DNA from 2 places in the Bradyrhizobium sp. AZCC 1719 genome. Region 1 is predicted to be linked to the other one. Evidence: predicted binding sites of a transcription regulator. Region 1 holds the regulator's gene; the other holds the start of a gene.
The links. The regulator PhoB, encoded in region 1, activates phosphate uptake and scavenging genes when phosphate is short. The targets are predictions, from matches to a motif close to TGTCATNNANCTGTCAT.

Region 1 (9,441 bases):
ACTTCCGCTACCGGCTCCGAAAGAAACTGCAATGGTAAAACTCGATTGGCGCGCGCGTCCGGCAAATCCAGAGTTACGGAGTTTTCAATGAATACCCATAGCGCTTCAGCCATGTCGTCGGTGACGATTCCCGTATCCGGCGAAATGCCGGTGGGTCGGTCGAAAATCACCGCAAAGAACGTCAACGTTCATTATGGAGAGAAGCAGGCGCTCTTCGACGTTACGGTGAACATTCCGGAGAAATCCGTCACTTCGTTCATTGGCCCGTCGGGCTGCGGCAAATCGACGTTCTTGCGCTGCCTCAATCGAATGAACGATACTATCCTGACATGCCGCGTTACCGGCGACATCGAGATCGACAATACGAACATTTACGAGCGCGGGCTCGACGTGGTCCAGCTTCGTGCTCGCGTGGGCATGGTGTTCCAGAAACCCAACCCGTTTCCTAAATCAATCTACGATAATATTGCTTATGGACCTCGCATTCACGGGCTGGCGCGCAGTAAGAGCGACCTCGATCACATCGTTGAAACCAGTCTGAAGAGGGCGGGGCTTTTTGAGGAAGTGAAGGATCGGCTCCATGAAGCTGGCACCGGACTGTCGGGCGGCCAACAGCAGCGGTTGTGCATCGCTCGGGCCATTGCTGTCGGTCCGGAAGTCATTCTCATGGATGAGCCTTGCTCCGCGCTTGATCCGATCGCGACCGCTCGCATCGAGGAACTGATCGACGACCTGAAGGAAAACTTCACGATCATCATCGTCACTCACTCGATGCAGCAGGCCGCGCGCGTCTCGCAACGCACGGCGTTCTTTCATCTCGGCGTTCTGGTGGAAGAGGGTGTAACGCAGACGATCTTTACCAATCCGCGCGACAAGCGCACCCAGGACTACATCACGGGCCGGTTCGGCTAAGGAGAACAAGGATGGCGTCTGAACACACGGCCAAGGCATTCGACAGCGACCTCCAGGAATTGACTCGTCTGGTCGCCGAGATGGGCGGCCTGGCCGAGCGCATGATCACCGAATCCGTCGACGCGCTGGTCCGCCGCGACGTCGCGCTCGGCAAACGCGTCGTCGCCAACGACCTCGAGGTCGATCGTCTACAGCATCTGATCGAGGAGCGCGCGGTGCTGACCATCGCCCGCCGCCAGCCAATGGCGATCGATCTGCGCGAGATCGTCGGCGCGATGCGGGTTGCCACCGATCTGGAGCGGATCGGCGACCTCGCCAAGAACATGGGCAAGCGGGTCGCGGCGCTGGAGAACGATTTCCAGCCGCTGAAACTGATGCGCGGCCTCGAGCACATGACCGATCTGGTGCAGTCGCAGGTCAAGTCGGTGCTGGACGCCTATGCCGCGCACGATCTGCCGGCGGCGATGGCGGTGTGGAAGGGCGACGAGGAAGTCGACGCCATCTGCACCTCGCTGTTCCGCGAGCTCCTCACCTACATGATGGAGGATCCGCGCAACATCTCGTTCTGTATTCATTTGATGTTCTGCGCCAAGAATATCGAGCGGATCGGCGACCACGCCACCAACATCGCCGAAACCGTGTTCTACATGATCGAGGGACAGCAGATGCTCGACAAGCGCCCGAAGGGCGACATGACGACGTTTGCCACCACGGTGCCGAATACCTGACAAAGCGTTTTCAGGCGAAGTGGAGACCGGTTCGCGTGAAGATAACGCGTCAAACAGAAGAGGCTGATGCAAGATGAGCGCGCGCATAATGGTGGTCGAGGACGAGGAAGCGCTGACCACGTTGTTGCGCTACAACCTCGACGCCGAAGGTTATGATGTCGAAACCGTCGCCCGCGGCGACGATGCGGATACGCGGCTGAAGGAGCGCGTGCCCGATCTCGTCGTGCTCGACTGGATGCTGCCGGGGCTCTCCGGCATCGAGCTGTGCCGCCGCTTGAGGGCGCGCCCTGAAACCAAGCAATTGCCGATCATCATGCTGACCGCGCGCGGCGAGGAGAGCGAGCGGGTGCGCGGGCTTGCGACCGGCGCCGACGATTACATCGTCAAGCCGTTCTCGGTGCCGGAACTTTTGGCGCGGGTGAAGGGCCTGCTGCGCCGTGCGAGCCCCGAGCGGCTCGCCACCGTGCTGACCTATGGCGACATCGAACTCGACCGCGAAAAGCGCCGCGTCGCGCGCTCGGGCCGCCAGATCGATCTCGGTCCGACCGAGTATCGCCTGCTGGAATTTTTCCTCGAGCATCCCGGCCGCGTCTTCAGCCGCGAGCAGTTGCTCGACAGTGTCTGGGGCCGCGACATCTATATCGACGAGCGCACCGTCGACGTCCACATCGGCCGCCTGCGCAAACTGCTCAACCCCGGCCGCGAGCAGGATCCGATCCGCACCGTCCGCGGCGCCGGTTACGCGCTGGATGATCGGTTTGCGAAAGTGGAGCCGTAAGGTTTCGCTGTTATCTCGGCGCATTCGGCTGTCGTCCCCGCGAACGCGGGGACCCATAACCACCGATGCTGATTGTTGAGAAACGCTGGAGCTCCAGCGAAGCATAACCACGCACACCCGTGGTTATGGGTCCCTGCGTTCGCATGCGTTCGCAGGGACGACATCTGTGAGCGCGCCCCTTACCTCGTTTGCTTCGGCTGCTGCCTCCGCCGATCGGCGGCGGGCTGGTAGGCGATGCGCGAGTGGTGGGCGCAATAGGGCAGGCCGGTGAGCGCCTTGCCGCCGCAGAAGAAGAATTCCGGGCTCGAGGGATCGCCGACCGGCCAGTGGCAGGTGGCCTCGTTCAGTTCGAGCAGCGACAGCCGCTGGCTCATCGGCACGACGTTGTCGAAGGCGATCGGATCCGGCTCCATCTCGACTTCGAAGGCGTGTGCCAGCGCGGTGTTGCCGCGCGAGACCGGGCGCGACACCCGCATCATCGGCTGGGCGGGGCGTGCCTTGCGCTGCCGCGGGGCGGCCGAGGAGGGGCTCTTGGCACGGCCGGAAAGGCCCAGCCGGTGCACTTTGCCGATCACGGCGTTTCGCGTCACATTTCCGAGTTCCGCGGCGATCTGGCTCGCCGACAATCCGGCTTCCCAGAGCTTCTTAAGCTGTTCGACGCGATCGTCGGACCAGGTCAAAACGGTCATCGTAATCTTCCCTTCGCATCGCGCCGGCCAATCGGGGGCAGCGCCGGCGAGTCAATCGTCTCAAAAATCCCTGCGGTCAGAATCCCTTAGCCCTCGCCGGACGCGCTAACCGCGCCGAACGTTTACGCCTGCACAAAAAGGACTCTAAGGGATCAGAACTGCCGCACGAGATGTCGTACCCGACAGCCCAAACGCTACAATATGGCGTGACTCGGGCGCAAGAGTCCGGGCCCGAACGTCCACATGTTCTGACAATCTAGGCATTTCACTGCGTGTTTTCCACCACACCGCAATCTTACGGATTTCAGCATCTTGCACTGCAGGAAAGGCCGTTCCGTGCGTGTTGACAGCGCTCCCCACCCACATAGAATGCCTCTCACGTGCCGCCCTTAAGAGGCGGCACGTTTCGTTTTCGCAAGACCGGCTGTTGCCGCGTTCGCGCCAATGCACGCCCGCGGCAGGTCTCAAAGGCAGGTCTCAAACCTCAGTGATTGCCATGACCAATAGCGCCACGTCGCATCTGCTCCCCGTCTTCGCCAGGGTCGATCTCGGCTTCGAACGCGGCGAGGGCTGCTGGCTGACGGCCACCAATGGCGAGCGCTATTTGGACTTCACCTCGGGCGTCGCGGTGAATGCGCTCGGTCACTGCCATCCGCACCTGATCGCGGCGCTGCAGGAACAGTCGACGAAACTCTGGCACATGTCGAACCTGTTCAAGTCGCCGGATGGCGAGAAGCTCGCCGCGCGGCTCTGCGAGCAGAGCTTTGCCGACCTCGTGTTCTTCTGCAATTCCGGTGCGGAGGCGATGGAAGGCGTGATCAAGGTCGTGCGCCGCTATCAATTCTCCAAGGGCCATCCTGAACGCTATCGCCTCGTCACCTTCGAGGGCGCCTTCCACGGCCGCACCCTGGGCACGCTCGCAGCAACCGGCTCCGCCAAATATCTCGAAGGCTTTGGGCCGCCGATGGACGGTTTCGACCAGGTGCCGCATGGCGATCTCGAAGCGGTCAAGAAAGCGATCGGCCCGCAGACCGCGGGCATCCTGATCGAGCCGGTGCAGGGCGAGGGCGGCGTGCGCTCCGCGCCGCAGTCTTTCTTCAAGGCGCTGCGCCAGCTCTGCGACGAGAAGGGCCTGCTGCTCGCGTTCGACGAGGTGCAGACCGGCATGGGCCGCACCGGCGATCTGTTCGCCTATAAGCGCGTCGGCGTGACACCGGATGTGATGTCGCTGGCCAAAGCGTTGGGCGGCGGTTTCCCGATCGGCGCGGTGCTGGCGACGTCGGAAGCAGCAAGCGGCATGACGCCGGGCTCGCACGGCTCGACCTTCGGCGGCAATCCGCTGGCGATCGCAGCGGCGAATGCGGTGCTCGATGTGATGCTGAAGCCCGGCTTCTTCGATCACGTGCAGAAGATGTCGCTGCTGTTGAAACAGAAACTGGCCTCCGTCGTCGACCGCTATCCCGCCGTGCTGTCGGAAGTGCGCGGCGAGGGGCTTCTGGTCGGCGTCAAGGCCGTGGTGCCGTCGGGCGATCTCGTCAACGCGTTGCGCGACGAGAAATTGCTCACGGTGGGCGCCGGCGACAATGTGGTGCGGTTCCTGGCGCCGCTGATCGTCACCGAGGCCGAGATCGAGGAATCCGTGCAAAGGCTGGAGCGCGCCTGTGTCGCGCTGTCCGCTGGCCAGTTGAAGAAGGCGGCGGGATGATGAGCAAGTCCGTCCGTCACTTCCTCGACATCAACGAACTGCCGTTGGATGAATTGCGCAGCATGTTGGCGTTAAGCGCCACCATGAAGGCGAAGCTGAAAGCGCATGAGAAGGGCAAGAAGCCGCTCGAAGGCAAGACGCTGGCGATGATCTTCGAACGTCCCTCGACCCGCACGCGGGTGTCGTTCGACGTCGGCATGCGCCAGCTCGGCGGCGAATCCATCATGCTGACCGGTGCCGAGATGCAACTCGGCCGCGGCGAGACCATCGCCGACACCGCGCGCGTGTTGTCGCGCTATGTCGATGCGATCATGATCCGTATCCTCAATCACGACGCGCTCTTGGAATTGGCCGCGCACGCCACCGTGCCCGTGATCAACGGTCTGACGCGGCGCTCGCATCCCTGCCAGGTGATGGCCGACCTGATGACCTTCGAGGAGCATCGCGGGCCGATCGAGGGCAGGACCGTGGCCTGGACCGGCGACGACAACAACGTGCTGGCCTCCTGGGCGCATGCAGCCGAGCGTTTCAAGTTCAAGCTCAATGTCGCAACCCCGCCGCAGCTTGCGCCGAACAAGGCGATGAAGGACTGGATCAAGGCGACGCAGGCGCCGATCGTGCTCGGCACCGATCCCGAAGCTGCCGTGCGCGGCGCCGATTGCGTCGTTACCGATACCTGGGTGTCGATGGGCGACAAGGACGGCGAACACCGCCACAATGTTCTGAAGCCTTATCAGGTCAATGCGAAGCTGATGTCGCTGGCCAAGCCTGACGCGATCTTCATGCACTGCCTGCCCGCCCATCGCGGCGAGGAAGTCACCGATGAAGTAATCGACGGCGCGCAATCGGTCGTGTTCGACGAAGCCGAAAACCGCCTGCACGCGCAAAAGGGCATTCTGGCCTGGTGTTTTGACGCGGCAGGGTAGCTATCTCCGCTTGCGTTCCCCGGACGCTGCGCAGCGCGCAAGCGATGCGCTGCAGAGCCGGGGCCCATGTCGCATACATGAATAGGTCCCGGTTCTGCGGAGCAGCGTTGCACGCTGCGCCGCGCCCGGGACACGAGCCCCCTTTCGCTTTGCTCCTTCCGACCCCAGATAGAGCGCCATGGTTTCAGATTCCCCCGACATCAAAATCACCACCGAGGCGCCGATCCGCGCGCCCTCGTCCGTTCCCGTCGATGATGCGGTGCTGCCGTTCGAGGTCGCCTCGCTCGATCTGCGCGGGCGGCTGACCCGGCTCGGCCCCGCGCTCGACGACATCCTGACCAAGCACGATTATCCGGCGCCGGTCGGCAAACTGCTTGGAGAGGCGATCGTGCTGGCGACGCTGCTTGGCTCGGCGCTGAAGTTCGACGGCCGTTTCATTTTGCAGACGCAGACCGACGGTCCGGTGTCGTTTCTGATCGTGGATTTCCAGTCGCCGGACCGGCTGCGCGCCTATGCGCGCTACGACGCGCGGCGGCTGAAGGACGGCCAGAGTTCGGGCGCCCTGCTCGGCAAGGGCCATCTCGCCATGACCATCGACCAGGGCGCGGACATGAGCCGCTATCAGGGCCTGGTGGCGCTCGACGGTGGCAGCCTGGAAGACGCGGCGCATGAGTATTTCCTGCGCTCCGAGCAGATCCCGACCCGCGTGCGGCTTGCGGTCGGCGAGGAGTGGCGCGGCGGCGACGGCGGCAAGCATCGCTGGCGCGCCGGCGGCATGCTGCTGCAATTCCTGCCGAAGTCGCCCGAGCGGGCGCGGCAGGCCGATCTGCATCCGGGCGACGCGCCGGAAGGCGCGGTCACGCATCAGGTGGCGGAAGACGACGCATGGGTGGAAGGTCAGTCGCTGATCGGCACCGTGGAGGATGTCGAACTGATCGATCCCGATCTGTCGGGCGAGCGGCTGCTGTATCGCCTGTTTCACGAGCGCGGCGTGCGCGTGTTCACGTCGCTGCCCTTGCGCGCGCAATGCTCCTGCTCGCGCGAGGCGGTCTCGGCGATGCTGAAGAGCTTTGCGCCCAAGGACCGCGCCGAGATGGTCAAGGACGACAAGGTGGTGGTGACCTGCGAGTTCTGCTCCTCGGTCTACCAGTTCACCCCACATGAAGCGGGCGTGGAGTAAGGGAGAGGTCCCTCTCGACGCAGCGCAATTCTTGCGTGTAAGTTCCCCTGCCGTCGTCAGGCGGCATGATGGGCAGGGGAAGCAAGAAATGCGAATTGTACTGACGTGTCTCGGACTATTGCTGTCGGTTGTTTCCGCGCAGGCGGACAAGGTGGTGGCCTCCGGCAAGCCTTTGATGCTCTATGAAGCCTATTCGACCAACCCGGATTGCAGCTCCGCCGGCAACGTGGTGTTGCGGGTCGCGCAATCGCCCGAACACGGCCGGGTGAGCATCCGTCAGATTGGTGTCTTCCCGCGGTTTCCGGAAGCCAATCCCCGCAGCGCCTGCAATCGCCGCCGGGTGCCCGGCGTGCAGGCGACTTATGTCTCGCAGCGCGGATATCTCGGGCCTGATTACGTCGTGCTGGAGGCGCTGTTTCCGGCCGGGCGCGGCGTTCGCATCAGGTTTCCGATCCGGGTGATGTAGCTGATCGATAATCCGTAGGGTAGGCAAAGGCGCGATAGCGCCGTGCCCACCATCTATCATCGAGCACGTTTCCCGATGGTGGTGGGCACGCTTCGCTTTTGCCCACCCTACGGGACACGAACTGATTTGCCGCGCACGCAAGCGCAATTTCGTGCAGCGGCTGCGACACGATGGCACGACGGGCAAATCACTTCTGATTTTCCGAAATCATGTCAAGCCCGGGAATCAAAAATATTCCGCTTAACGCGAGGCGCAAATCAGCGGCATAACTCCGCCCGTCTCACCCATTGAGGGGCGCTCGCGATCGTCACGACCGTGCGGTGAGATGCGATGGACGCGGAAGGCGCACAAGACGTAGGCGCCCGACGCGTACGGCGAAGTCGTGTGGTTCGGGCGCCGCGGTGCTGGCGTTAAGTTGGCGGGAAGTGTCCCGCCGATGACGGAGGCAAGAAAGCCGTTCTCCGGGGAGAGCACGAAGTAAGCCGTAAGGCCATTGCGCAGGGAAGGCCGGGATGCTCCCGCTGTACCTGTATGCTCGTGTGCATTTTCTTTAGCGCAAATCGCACACGAGACCTCGGGTGCAGCCAGCACCCGGTCTTCCCTGCGCCCTCCAATATCGAGGAGGGCAAAAGATATGCAAACCTCGGGCGAGATGCGTCGCGAGAATGCTGCCTCATATTCAGTTGTCATCGTCCGCGAAGGCGGACGATCCAGTATCCCAGAGACGCTGGTGATTGAATTGATAAGCTGCAGCGTACTGGATGCCCCGCCTACGCGGGGCATGACAGTCGGTGATGACGAGCGCGAGCGTTCGTCAATTCAACACCCGCTTATTATCCGGGCTGTCCAGCGAGAACGTCGGCACGTCGATCTCGAAACGCTCGCCGCTTTCGCTGACCATTTGATAGCGCCCTGTCATGAAGCCCGATGCGGTCGGCAGCGGCACGCCGCTGGTATATTCGAAGCGCTCGCCCGGCGCCAAAACAGGCTGCTCGCCGACCACGCCCTCGCCGCGGACTTCCTGCTTGCGGCCGGTGGCGTCGGTGATGATCCAGTGCCGGGTACGAAGCTGCACGGTCTCGGCGCCGGTATTGGTGATGACGATGGTGTAGGACCAGAAATACTGGCCCTTGTCGACCGACGAGCGCTCGGGGAGGAAGTTCGGCTCGACGGTGACTTCGATCTGGCGGGTGACGGCGCGGTACATGTGGGCAAGCTTCCGGAAATCCTGTGTCGCATCATAGCCGGGAATGCCGGGGGAACCAATCTCCGCCGCGCCGGGTTGCCGCTTGCTTCATCGCGGTTTCAACATAGTTCCGTTCTAGAGCGCAGCCGCGCTGCCCGGCCCCGGACCTTCCGCTTGCGTATTCCTTGCGTATCTGGTGTGCAAGTTGCGGGCGGATATTGCCATTTCCGGACAGTGCACGCGCAAAAGCTCAACTGCCCAAACGGTGCCAGATGTCGTCCATTGCCGATCCAGTCGCCGGAACGCCTCGCGGCGATGCCAAGGCCAGCGATACCAAGGCCGCCGCTGCATCTTCCGCGCCGGCGATTGCGTTCCCGGTGGCCGGCGAGCGCGAATTGCGGCTCGACCTGTTTCGCGGCATGGCGCTGTGGCTGATCTTCATCGACCATCTGCCGACCAACATCCTGACCTGGTTCACGATCCGCAACTACGGATTTTCCGACGCTACCGAGATCTTCATCTTCATCTCCGGATACACCGCCGCCTTCGTCTACGGTCGCGCGATGCTCGAGGCCGGCTTCGTGGTGGCGACCGCGCGCATCATGCGGCGCGTGTGGCAGATCTACGTCGCGCATGTGTTCCTGTTCACGATCTTCCTGGCGGAAATCTCCTACGTCGCCACCCGTTTCGAGAACCCGCTCTATAGCGAGGAAATGGGCATCATGGATTTCCTCAAGCAGCCGGATGTCACGATCGTCCAGGCGCTGCTGCTGAGATTTCGGCCCGTCAACATGGACGTGCTGCCGCTCTATATCGTGCTGATGCTGTTTCTGCCGATTATCCTGTGGCTGATGAAGTGGCGGCCGGACGT
Region 2 (9,441 bases), 4.3 Mb from region 1:
GCAGCAACCACTGACAGGGTCTGCATTCGTTTCAGAAGCGATGGCCTGAAGATCTCCGGATAGGTCTGGACAAGGCGGGTCCGATCGGTCTCGGTGAGGCTCGAAAGGTTCGACATCACGCACGCCCTTCCATGCCAATGAGACGGAAGCGCAGACGCTCGGTCAAGAGATCGATTGCAAAAACGGTTACAATGATCATCAACAGGATCGCGCTGACATCGGAATAGTAGAATTGTCGAATCGAGCTCAGCAACTCCTTGCCAATACCGCCGGCGCCGACAAACCCCATGACAGAGGCCCCGCGCACGTTGATCTCGAAGCGCAACAGCGTATAGCTCACGAAATTCGACAACACCTGCGGCAGGACCGCGAAGCGAACCTGTTCAAACCAGTTCGCGCCTCCCGCCTTGACGCCGTCGATCGGGTTCATGTCGATATTCTCGACGACCTCGGCAAACTGCTTGCCTAGTGCGCCGACGGTATGGATCGCAATCGCCAGGACGCCTGGCACCGGGCCGAGGCCCAGCGCATACACAAACAGCAGCGCAAACACGATGTCGGGAACGGTTCGACAAAATTCAAGCGAGCGCCGCACCAGCGTCCGTGCGACCACGCTCTTGACGAGGTTGGCGCTAGCGAAAAAGCAAAGACAAAATCCGATTCCCGCACCGAGGAACGTGCCGACATAGGCGACCAGAAGCGTCTCGCCCAATAGCGCGAGCCAGCCGTCCCAGTTCCAGAACCACTCTGCGAGGTCAGTGGTGAGATTGGCGGGCCGCAGCTTCGGCAGAATATCGTAAAGGTAGCTCCAAAACCTTGGCAGCCCTTCCGCGAATTTGTGCAGATTGACCTCGCCACCCCAGGCGGCAAGCGCCGCACAGAGCGCGACCGCAATTGCAAGGAGCCAGGAGCGGCGGCGCTTCGCAGCCGTTGCCGCAGCATATTGCTGCAGGAGCACCGCGGCTCGTGGCTCCGAAATGCGATAAAGATGACTGCTCAACGAGCTAACTCTTCCGGGCGATGCGCCCTGAGGATGAAACGATTTTCGCGGATCGGTGGCGAACGCCTCCGATCCGCTACGAATACGATGGTTTCGAGCTATGAAGCCTTTTTCTTGCGCTGCTCATCAAGCCAAAGGTTCATCTTGACCGACTCTTCGTAGTCCTTGGCGGTCACCTCTACGAAACCCAAATCCTTGCCATCCGAAAGCTTTGCGAATGCATCCTTATCTTTCTGGGGCGCCTCGACGAACGCCTTGGCGATTGCCTTTTTCAAGTCTTCCGGCATGTCGGCAAGATATGCGAACGGTGAACCGGGCAAGAGCGGCGACTTCCATGCGATGCGGAAATCAGCCTTGGTCATCGGCGATCCGTCTGCTTTCTTCACCATGCCCTTGTTCAGCATACGGGTGAGGTTCGAATCGTCCTCCGAATTCCACCAGTTCACGGCGGCATCCACGGTGCCGGCGGCGAGTGCCAGCACTGCGTTTTCGTGACTTCCGGTCGTTTGCCCGACCTTGAAATACTTGTCGATCGGGAAGCCCTGCTGCGTCAGGAAGAAGTTGGGCGCCTTGAAACCGGACGTCGATTCGACATCGACGAAGCCCAGCGTCGTTCCTTTCAGATCCTCGATCGATTTGTACTTGCTGTCAGCACGGACATACATAACCGAATAGTAGCCGATCGAGCCATCGCTGTTCTTTGTCGTCACGAACGGCACGACCTTGCCGCCCGAGACGGTATTTGCGCGCGCATACGAGCCCGGCCCATAGAAGCCGATATGAATTTGCTTGTTCTTCTGCCCCTCGATCACCGCGGTGTAGTCGCTTGCCACGCGCAACGTAACCTTCACGCCCAACTCCTTCGAAAGGTAATTTGCGAAGGGCGTGTAACGTTCAAGCGTCCCGGTCGCGTTTTCTGCGGGAACCAGCGCCATCACCAGTTCGGGGTACTTCTCTTTCCACGACTGGGCGAAGGCGGGCGTTGCAACGATAGCCAGGCCGGACGCCAACAACAGCAATGCACGTCGGTTCAACATTTCTCTCTCCTCTGATTTTCTGAAATGGCCGCAAGCTGAAAGACGACGACCCGAACAAGATCAGTTTGTAGGTTTGCGTTTGCGTTGCTCATCAAGCCACAGGTTCATCTTGACCGACTCGACGTAGTCTTCCTTCGAAACGCGCGCAAAATTCTCAACCTTGCCGTCGGTCAATGCGTCGAAGGCAGCCTTGTTCTTTTTGGGCGCAGCCAGGAAGGCCTGAATGATCGCGGACTTGAGGTCCTCGGGCATGTCAGCAAGCAGCGCAAAGGGTGACCCCGGCAGCAGCGGTGATTTCCAGATGACGCGGAAATCGGCCTTCGTCATCGGCGTGCCGTCGGGCTTCTTGAGCATGCCCTTGGTGAGCATTCGGACCAGATTCGAGTCGTCCTCGCCGTTCCACCAGTTGGCCGCCGCGTCGACCGTTCCGTTCGCCAACGCGAAGATAGCGTTTTCGTGGCTGCCGGTTGGCTGAGCCAACTTGAAATGCTTTTCGATTGGGAAGCCCTGGTCGGCCAAAAAGAAAGTCGGAGCTTTGGAACCGGAAGTCGATTCGACATCGACCAGCCCCAACGTCCTTCCTTTGAGATCATCGATGGATTTGTATGGGCTGTCGGCGCGCACATAGATCACGGAGTAGTATCCAATCACGCCACCCGAACTGCGCAGGGTCGCGAACGGGACAACGTTGCCGCCAGATACGGTGTTGGCTCGCGCATAGGAGCCGGGCCCATACTGGCCGATATGGATTTGCCGGGTCTTCTGGCCCTCGATCACCGCCGTATAGTCGTTGGCGACACGCAACGTGACTTTCACGCCGAGTTCATCCGTTAGATACTCAGCAAAAGGTCCAACGCGCGCCAGGACCCCGGTTGCGTTCTCGGCCGGCACCAACGCCATCACCAATTCGGGATACTTCGCTTTCCATTCCTGCGCCGAAGCCACGGAAGCTATTGCGGCCAGCGCAGCGGCGAGAACAAACCGACGATTGAACATCATGAGCTGGTCCTATTACGAGTTCGAGGTCACATGGATCGACGGTCGAAACGGATGCCAGCTTCAGGCCGCAGCAGCGGTGCCGAGTTCCGGAACGGCTACTCCATCGGGCGCCGGCGCAGGCTCGATGCCCATGACGTCATTGGCTTCGAGGTCATAGAGCTCGCGCGCGATGCGGTCGGTCAACGTCTCCGGCGCGCCGTCGAACACCACCCGCCCGGCCGCCATGCCGATCAGGCGATCGCAATAGGTCCGCGCCAGGTCGAGCGAATGCAGGTTGCAGATCACGGTGATGCCGAAATGCTTGTTGATGCGCAGCAGCGCGTCCATCACGATCCGCGTGTTGCGGGGATCAAGCGAGGCGATCGGCTCATCGGCGAGAATGATGTCGGGCTCCTGCACCAGTGCGCGCGCGATCGCCACGCGCTGCTGCTGGCCGCCGGAAAGCTGGTCGGCACGCTGGGCGGCGATCGCCGCCATATCGAACTGCTCCAGTGCCGACATTGCCAGCGCCCTGTCTTCTTCGGGCCAAAGCTGGGTCAGCGAGCGCCAGGACGGAATTTCAGCCAGTCGCCCCATCAGTACATTGGTGAGGACATCGAGCCGGCCGACCAGATTGAACTGCTGGAAGATCATCGCGGAGCGCGCGCGCCATTGCCGCAAATCCTTGCCGCGCAGCGCGGTCACGTCGACGCCTTCGAACAGGATGCGTCCCTCGGAAGGCTCGGCGAGGCGGTTGATCATCCGCAGCAGCGTCGACTTGCCGGCGCCGGAGCGGCCGATCACGCCGACGAAGCTGCCGGGCTGGATCGAAAATGACGCATTGTCCACCGCGGCCTTGGTGCCAAACCGGCACGTCAAACCCTCTACCACCAGCATGCACTGCTCCAGAATTCCGATCGTGAAGCATCGCTAGCGGCTCGATCTTACAGTTGTGTGACACGAGTGCTGCGCTGCGGCGTTCGTCCACAGCAGCGGCTGGCGTCATGTGTCCGTCATGATCCTGTCATCAAGCGCATCGAAGACGAGCGGGTGCCCCTTTCCCCGATTGTTGATGGACGTTACCGATGGCCGGCAAGATGCTTTCCACTGAACCATTGGTCGACCCCACCGCGTCAGTGCGCGACTGCCAGCTTGGCGCCTACACCGAGGTCGGCGCCCGGACCATTCTGCTCGAAGTCACGATGGCCGATTATTCCTACGTCGTGAACGACTCGCAGATCACCTATACGACGATCGGGAAATTCTGTTCGATCGCGGCGATGACGCGCATCAACCCGGGCAATCATCCGATGCACCGGGCCTCGCAGGCGCATTTCACCTACCGCGCCTCCAGCTACTTTTCGGGCGAGAGCGACGATGCCGAGTTTTTTGCGTGGCGCCGCAAGCATCACGTCCATATCGGCCATGACGCCTGGATCGGCCACGGCGCGGTTATTCTGCCTGGCCGATCGATCGGCACCGGCGCGGTGGTCGCGGCCGGCGCCATCGTGACCAAGGATGTCCCCGCCTATACGAACGTTGCAGGCAATCCGGCACGGCCGATCAAGCGGCGTTTTCCGGAATCCATTGCCGGGCGGCTTGCGGAACTCGCGTGGTGGGATTGGGGCCATGAGACGCTGCGCCACGCCCTGCCCGATTTCCGCAAGCTCGATGTAGAGGGCTTTCTCGAAAAGTACGAAGCCGCCGCAGCAGCTACTCGCCGTCCATTCAACCAGAGTGCCGCATCGTGACCGAACTGTTCATCGAAGGTGGCCGGGCCCTGCTCGGCCACGAAATCGTCGAAACCTCATTGCGGATCGCTGGCCGCGAGATCGCAGCCGTAGGTGCGTACAGCAACCACAGCATCGGCGGCGTCAATGCCGATGGCCTCCTGGTATTGCCGGGCATTGTCGATCTGCATGGCGATGCCTTCGAGCGGCAGATGATGCCGCGCCCCGGGGTCGACTTCCCGATCGATGTGGCGCTTGTTGACAGCGACCGGCAGGCGATCAGCAACGGGATCACGACCGTCTACCATGCCACGACCTGGTCGTGGGAGCCCGGCCTGCGCAGCGCCGACAATGCCAGGCGCTTGCTGGAGGCGATCGAGCAGATGCGGCCGCAGCTCGCCGCCGACACTCGCTTCCACTTGCGTCACGAGACCTACAATCTCGACGCAGAAAGCGAAATCATCGACTGGCTGTCGGAAGGACGCGTCGACCTGTTCGCCTTCAACGACCATATGGACTCGACGGTCGCCAGCCTCGCCAAGCCGCAAAAGCGCAGCCGAATGGTCGAGCGCACAGGCCTCAGCAATGAGGCGTTCGATCGCCTGGTGGAACGTGTGGTCTCCCGCGGCCACGACGTGCCGGCTTCGATCGCCCGGCTGGCGCAGGCAGCGCGCGCGGCGGGTGTCCGGATGCTCTCGCATGACGACGAGAGCCCGGCGATGCGGCAGGCCTTTCGTGCGCAGGGCGTTGCAATCGCCGAATTTCCGGTCAACGAGGAAACCGCACGCGATGCTGCCGAGGCCGGTGACTTCATCGTGTTTGGCGCGCCCAATGTGGTGCGCGGCGGCAGCCATACCGGCTGGACCAGGGCCTCCGACATGATCGCCAAGGGCCTCTGTTCGGTGCTTGCGTCGGACTATTATTATCCGGCGCCGCTATTGGCGGCATTCCGGCTTGCGACCGACGCCGTTCTGCCGCTGGCCGCGGCATGGCAATTGATCTCAGCGGCACCGGCGCGCGCCGCCGGCCTCGCCGATCGCGGCACGCTCGCCGCGGGGCAGCGTGCCGACATCCTTCTCGTCGATGACACGGTGCCGCTGCGGCCGCGGGTAGTCGCAGTCATTGCCGCGGGGCATCTCGTACATCTGACGGAGGCGAACCGTCTCGTCCATTCGTCCACAGCACCACGCAAGGCGGTTGCAGCCGCGTGAAGCGGCCCTATTCTGGCGCAATGGCAAATTACCCCCGTTACGCAATCTATTATACCGCCACGCCCGGCGGCGCGCTCGACCGGTTCGGCGGCTCGCTGCTCGGCTACGACACCCAGAGCGGCGAAGACCTGCCCTTTCCGGACGGACTCCCATCGGACTGGCGCGAGCTGACGCGCGATCCGCGCAAATACGGCTTTCACGCCACGTTGAAGGCGCCGATGGCGCTGGCCGACGGCAAGGCCGAGGCGCAGCTTGCTGCGGCCTGCGAATTATTCGCCGATCTGGCCCGGCCAGTGCCCGTGATCCAACCGGTCGTCGATTCGATCAGCGGTTTCATTGCGGTCATTCCCGCCGAACCGTCGGCAGATCTCGACCTGCTTGCCGCCCAGGCGACCAGGGCATTCGATCCGTTCCGCGCTCCCCTCAGCCCGGAAGATCGCGCGCGGCGAAGTCCGGAGGCGCTGACGCCACGGCAGCGCGACTATCTCGACCGCTGGGGCTACCCTTACGTCTTCGAAGAATTTCGCTTCCACATGACGCTGACGGGACGGCTTCCCGCCGAACGGCGCGAGCCGGTTGTGGCAATGCTACGCAGCAGGTTTTCGACAACCGGCATCGGCCCGCTCGCGATCGACGCCATCGCGCTGTGCCGTCAGGACAATCCGAATTCGCACTTTCGGGTCATCGGTCGCTGGCAATTGCGCGACTAGAGCCCTTTCGGTTCTGATTGAATCAGAACCGGGCTCTAGATTCTTGTTTTGACGCGTTTTCTTGACGCGAACCGGTGTCCACTTCGCTGGAAAACGCTCTGACGCCCACACCGCTCATTCCGCCAGCGCCTCTTTCCGCGTTCTCAGAATTGCCGGCGAAAGCATTGCCAGCAACAAGGCGGCGACGACTGCGAGGATGACCGCGCTGATCGGCCGCGACAGAAAGACGGTGAAATCGCCGTCCGCGATCAACATCGCGCGCCGGAAGTTTTCCTCCAATTGCGGACCGAGCACGAGGCCGAGCAGGAGCGGCGCGGGCTCGACGCCGATCTTGATGAAGAAATAGCCGATCAAGGCGCAACCCATCATCAGCCAGACATTGAACAGGCTGTTGGCGATCCCGTAAGTGCCGATGCAGCAGAACAGCACGATGGCGGGAAACAGCAGGCGGTAGGGAATCTTCAGCATCGAGACCCACAGGCCAACGAGCGGCAGGTTGATGATCAGCAGCATCAGGTTGCCGACCCACATGCTGGCGATGACGCCCCAGACCAGCTTGGGCTGCTCGGTCATGATCTGCGGGCCGGGCTGGATGCCCTGCATCATCAGCGCGCCGATCATCAGCGCCATCAGGGCGTTGGCGGGAATGCCGAGCGTCAGCAGCGGAATGAAGCTGGTCTGGGCGCCGGCATTGTTGGCGGCCTCCGGACCGGCAACGCCCTCGATGGCGCCCTTGCCGAAGCGCGAGGGATCGCGGGCGAGCTTCTTCTCCAGCGCGTAGGAGGAGAACGGCGGAAGCGCGGCACCGCCGCCGGGCAACACCCCCAGCACAGAGCCCAGCGCCGTGCCGCGCACCACGGCCGGAAAAGCCGCCCGCAAATCCTGCCAGCTCGGGATAAGGCTGCGGATCGACTGGCTGACGACGCGGCGCTCGGCGGGTCTCTCCAGATTGGCGATGATTTCACCCAGCCCGAACAGGCCCATCGCGATCGGCACGAAATCAAGACCATCCGATAGAGCGGCGATGCCGAAGGTCATGCGCGCGACGCCCGAGGAGACATCGATCCCGACGAGGCCGAGCAACAGCCCCAGCAGCACCATTGCCAGCGATTTGGCGACCGAGCCATGCGCGAGCACGACCGCGGCAATCAGGCCGAGCACGAGGAGACTGAAATATTCAACCGCGGTGAATTTGAGCGCCAGCACCGACAACGGCACGCTGAGTACCGCGATCACGATCGTCGCCATCGTGCCGGCAAAGAACGAGGCAATCGCGGCAATGGCGAGCGCGGTTCCGGCCCTGCCCTGCTTGGCCATCTCGTGACCGTCGATACAGGTGACGACCGACGACGTCTCGCCCGGCACATTGACCAGGATGGCGGTGGTCGAACCGCCATATTGCGCGCCGTAAAAGATGCCAGCCAGCATGATCATGGCGCTCGCAGGCGACAGACCGAAGGTGAAGGGCAACAGCAACGCCACCGTTGGAATCGGACCGATGCCGGGCAGCACGCCGATCGCGGTCCCGATGACCACGCCGATCAGGCAGAAAATCAAATTGTTGAGTTGAAGGGCCGTCGAAAGCCCCATCAGCAGATTGTCAAAGAGTTCCATATGCGTCTGCCTGCGAAGCGTGCCGCCCTAGCGGGGCCAGATCGGGATCGGCAAGCCCAGCAACTTGACGAACAGAAGAACGGCGGCGCCCGAAAGCACGATGGCAAACGCCACGGTCTCGACAAGCCGGCCTTCTCGCGTGGCGAAGCTGGCGAGCATCACGGCGGCGACGGAGGCGACCGCGAGGCCCAACCGCTCCGCCGTCAGCGCGAAGACGCCGACAGAAGCCAGAATCGCCAGGAGCGGCCGCAACTGAACGGGTGCGATGCCGCGACCCGCGCGCCAGAGCCCACGCCCAGTAAAGAAGACGCCGAACGCCATCAGCGCGAGTGCGACGACGCGGGGCATGTAGCCGGGCCCCATATCCGCGGCATGACCGACCGTCAGATTGCGCGTGGCGACGAGCGTACCCGTCGCCACCGCCAGGAGGAACAGGCCAAACAGCAGGTCCTGCAGGTCGGTCCGGGAACGCGTCATCGGCCCGCCCTTAGCTGCCCTTGATGCCGGCCTCGCGAATGATCGTGCCCCAGCGCGTCGTCGCGTCCTTGAGCCAGTTGCGGAATTCCTCCGGCGATTGGCCGCGCACCACGCCACCCTGCTCGGCGATCTTCTGCTGAATCTCGGGCAGCTCCAGGATCTTGCGGATTTCGGCGTTCAATCGCGCGACCATGGCGGGCGGCGTCCCACCCGTGGTCAGGATGCCCTGCCAGGTCCCGGCGTCGCCGCCGGGCAGCCCGGCCTCCTTGAAAGTCGGCAGATCGGGAGCCGAGGCAATCCGCTGCTCGCCGGTGACAGCAAGTCCGACAAGCTGCTTGTTTGTTACAAAGGGCATCGTCGCCGCAGCGCCGTTGATGATCACGCCGCTCTCCCCGGACACGACGGCGCGCGAGGCGGCGGCCCCGCCCTTGTAGGGAACATTCTTCCACTGAATTCCGAGCTCCTTCGCCATCACCACGGCGGTGATATGATTGGCACCGCCGACGCCGGAATTGGCGACGGTCAGCTTGTTCGGATTGGCCTTGGCGTATTCGATCAGCTCCTTGGACGTCTTCGCCGGGACCGATTCATGGACGGCCAGGACGTAGGGGCCGAACATCACCATGGAAATGGGCGCAAGATCCTTCTGAACGTCGAAAGTGAGATCGGAGAACAGGCTGGGCG

Region 2: the regulator PhoB is predicted to act here: its motif matches at 4,016-4,032, upstream of phnC (phosphonate ABC transporter ATP-binding protein).

What each region holds. Positions count from the first base shown of each region.
Region 1 covers NZ_JAZHRU010000001.1:2,243,879-2,253,319, forward strand. The annotation lists gene pstA (phosphate ABC transporter permease PstA) at 1-38, shown strand, start outside; gene pstB (phosphate ABC transporter ATP-binding protein PstB) at 145-912, shown strand; gene phoU (phosphate signaling complex protein PhoU) at 924-1,640, shown strand; gene phoB (phosphate regulon transcriptional regulator PhoB) at 1,714-2,418, shown strand; gene V1292_RS10630 (GcrA family cell cycle regulator) at 2,598-3,107, opposite strand; gene V1292_RS10635 (aspartate aminotransferase family protein) at 3,604-4,812, shown strand; gene argF (ornithine carbamoyltransferase) at 4,812-5,738, shown strand; gene V1292_RS10645 (Hsp33 family molecular chaperone) at 5,917-6,918, shown strand; gene V1292_RS10650 (hypothetical protein) at 7,007-7,384, shown strand; gene apaG (Co2+/Mg2+ efflux protein ApaG) at 8,199-8,591, opposite strand; gene V1292_RS10660 (OpgC domain-containing protein) at 8,843-9,441, shown strand, end outside.
Region 2 covers NZ_JAZHRU010000001.1:6,496,866-6,506,306, forward strand. The annotation lists gene phnE (phosphonate ABC transporter, permease protein PhnE) at 1-116, opposite strand, end outside; gene phnE (phosphonate ABC transporter, permease protein PhnE) at 116-1,000, opposite strand; gene phnD (phosphonate ABC transporter substrate-binding protein) at 1,099-2,037, opposite strand; gene phnD (phosphonate ABC transporter substrate-binding protein) at 2,098-3,033, opposite strand; gene phnC (phosphonate ABC transporter ATP-binding protein) at 3,097-3,912, opposite strand; gene V1292_RS30725 (DapH/DapD/GlmU-related protein) at 4,101-4,766, shown strand; gene V1292_RS30730 (alpha-D-ribose 1-methylphosphonate 5-triphosphate diphosphatase) at 4,763-5,956, shown strand; gene V1292_RS30735 (DUF1045 domain-containing protein) at 5,977-6,666, shown strand; gene V1292_RS30740 (tripartite tricarboxylate transporter permease) at 6,781-8,280, opposite strand; gene V1292_RS30745 (tripartite tricarboxylate transporter TctB family protein) at 8,308-8,757, opposite strand; gene V1292_RS30750 (Bug family tripartite tricarboxylate transporter substrate binding protein) at 8,768-9,441, opposite strand, start outside.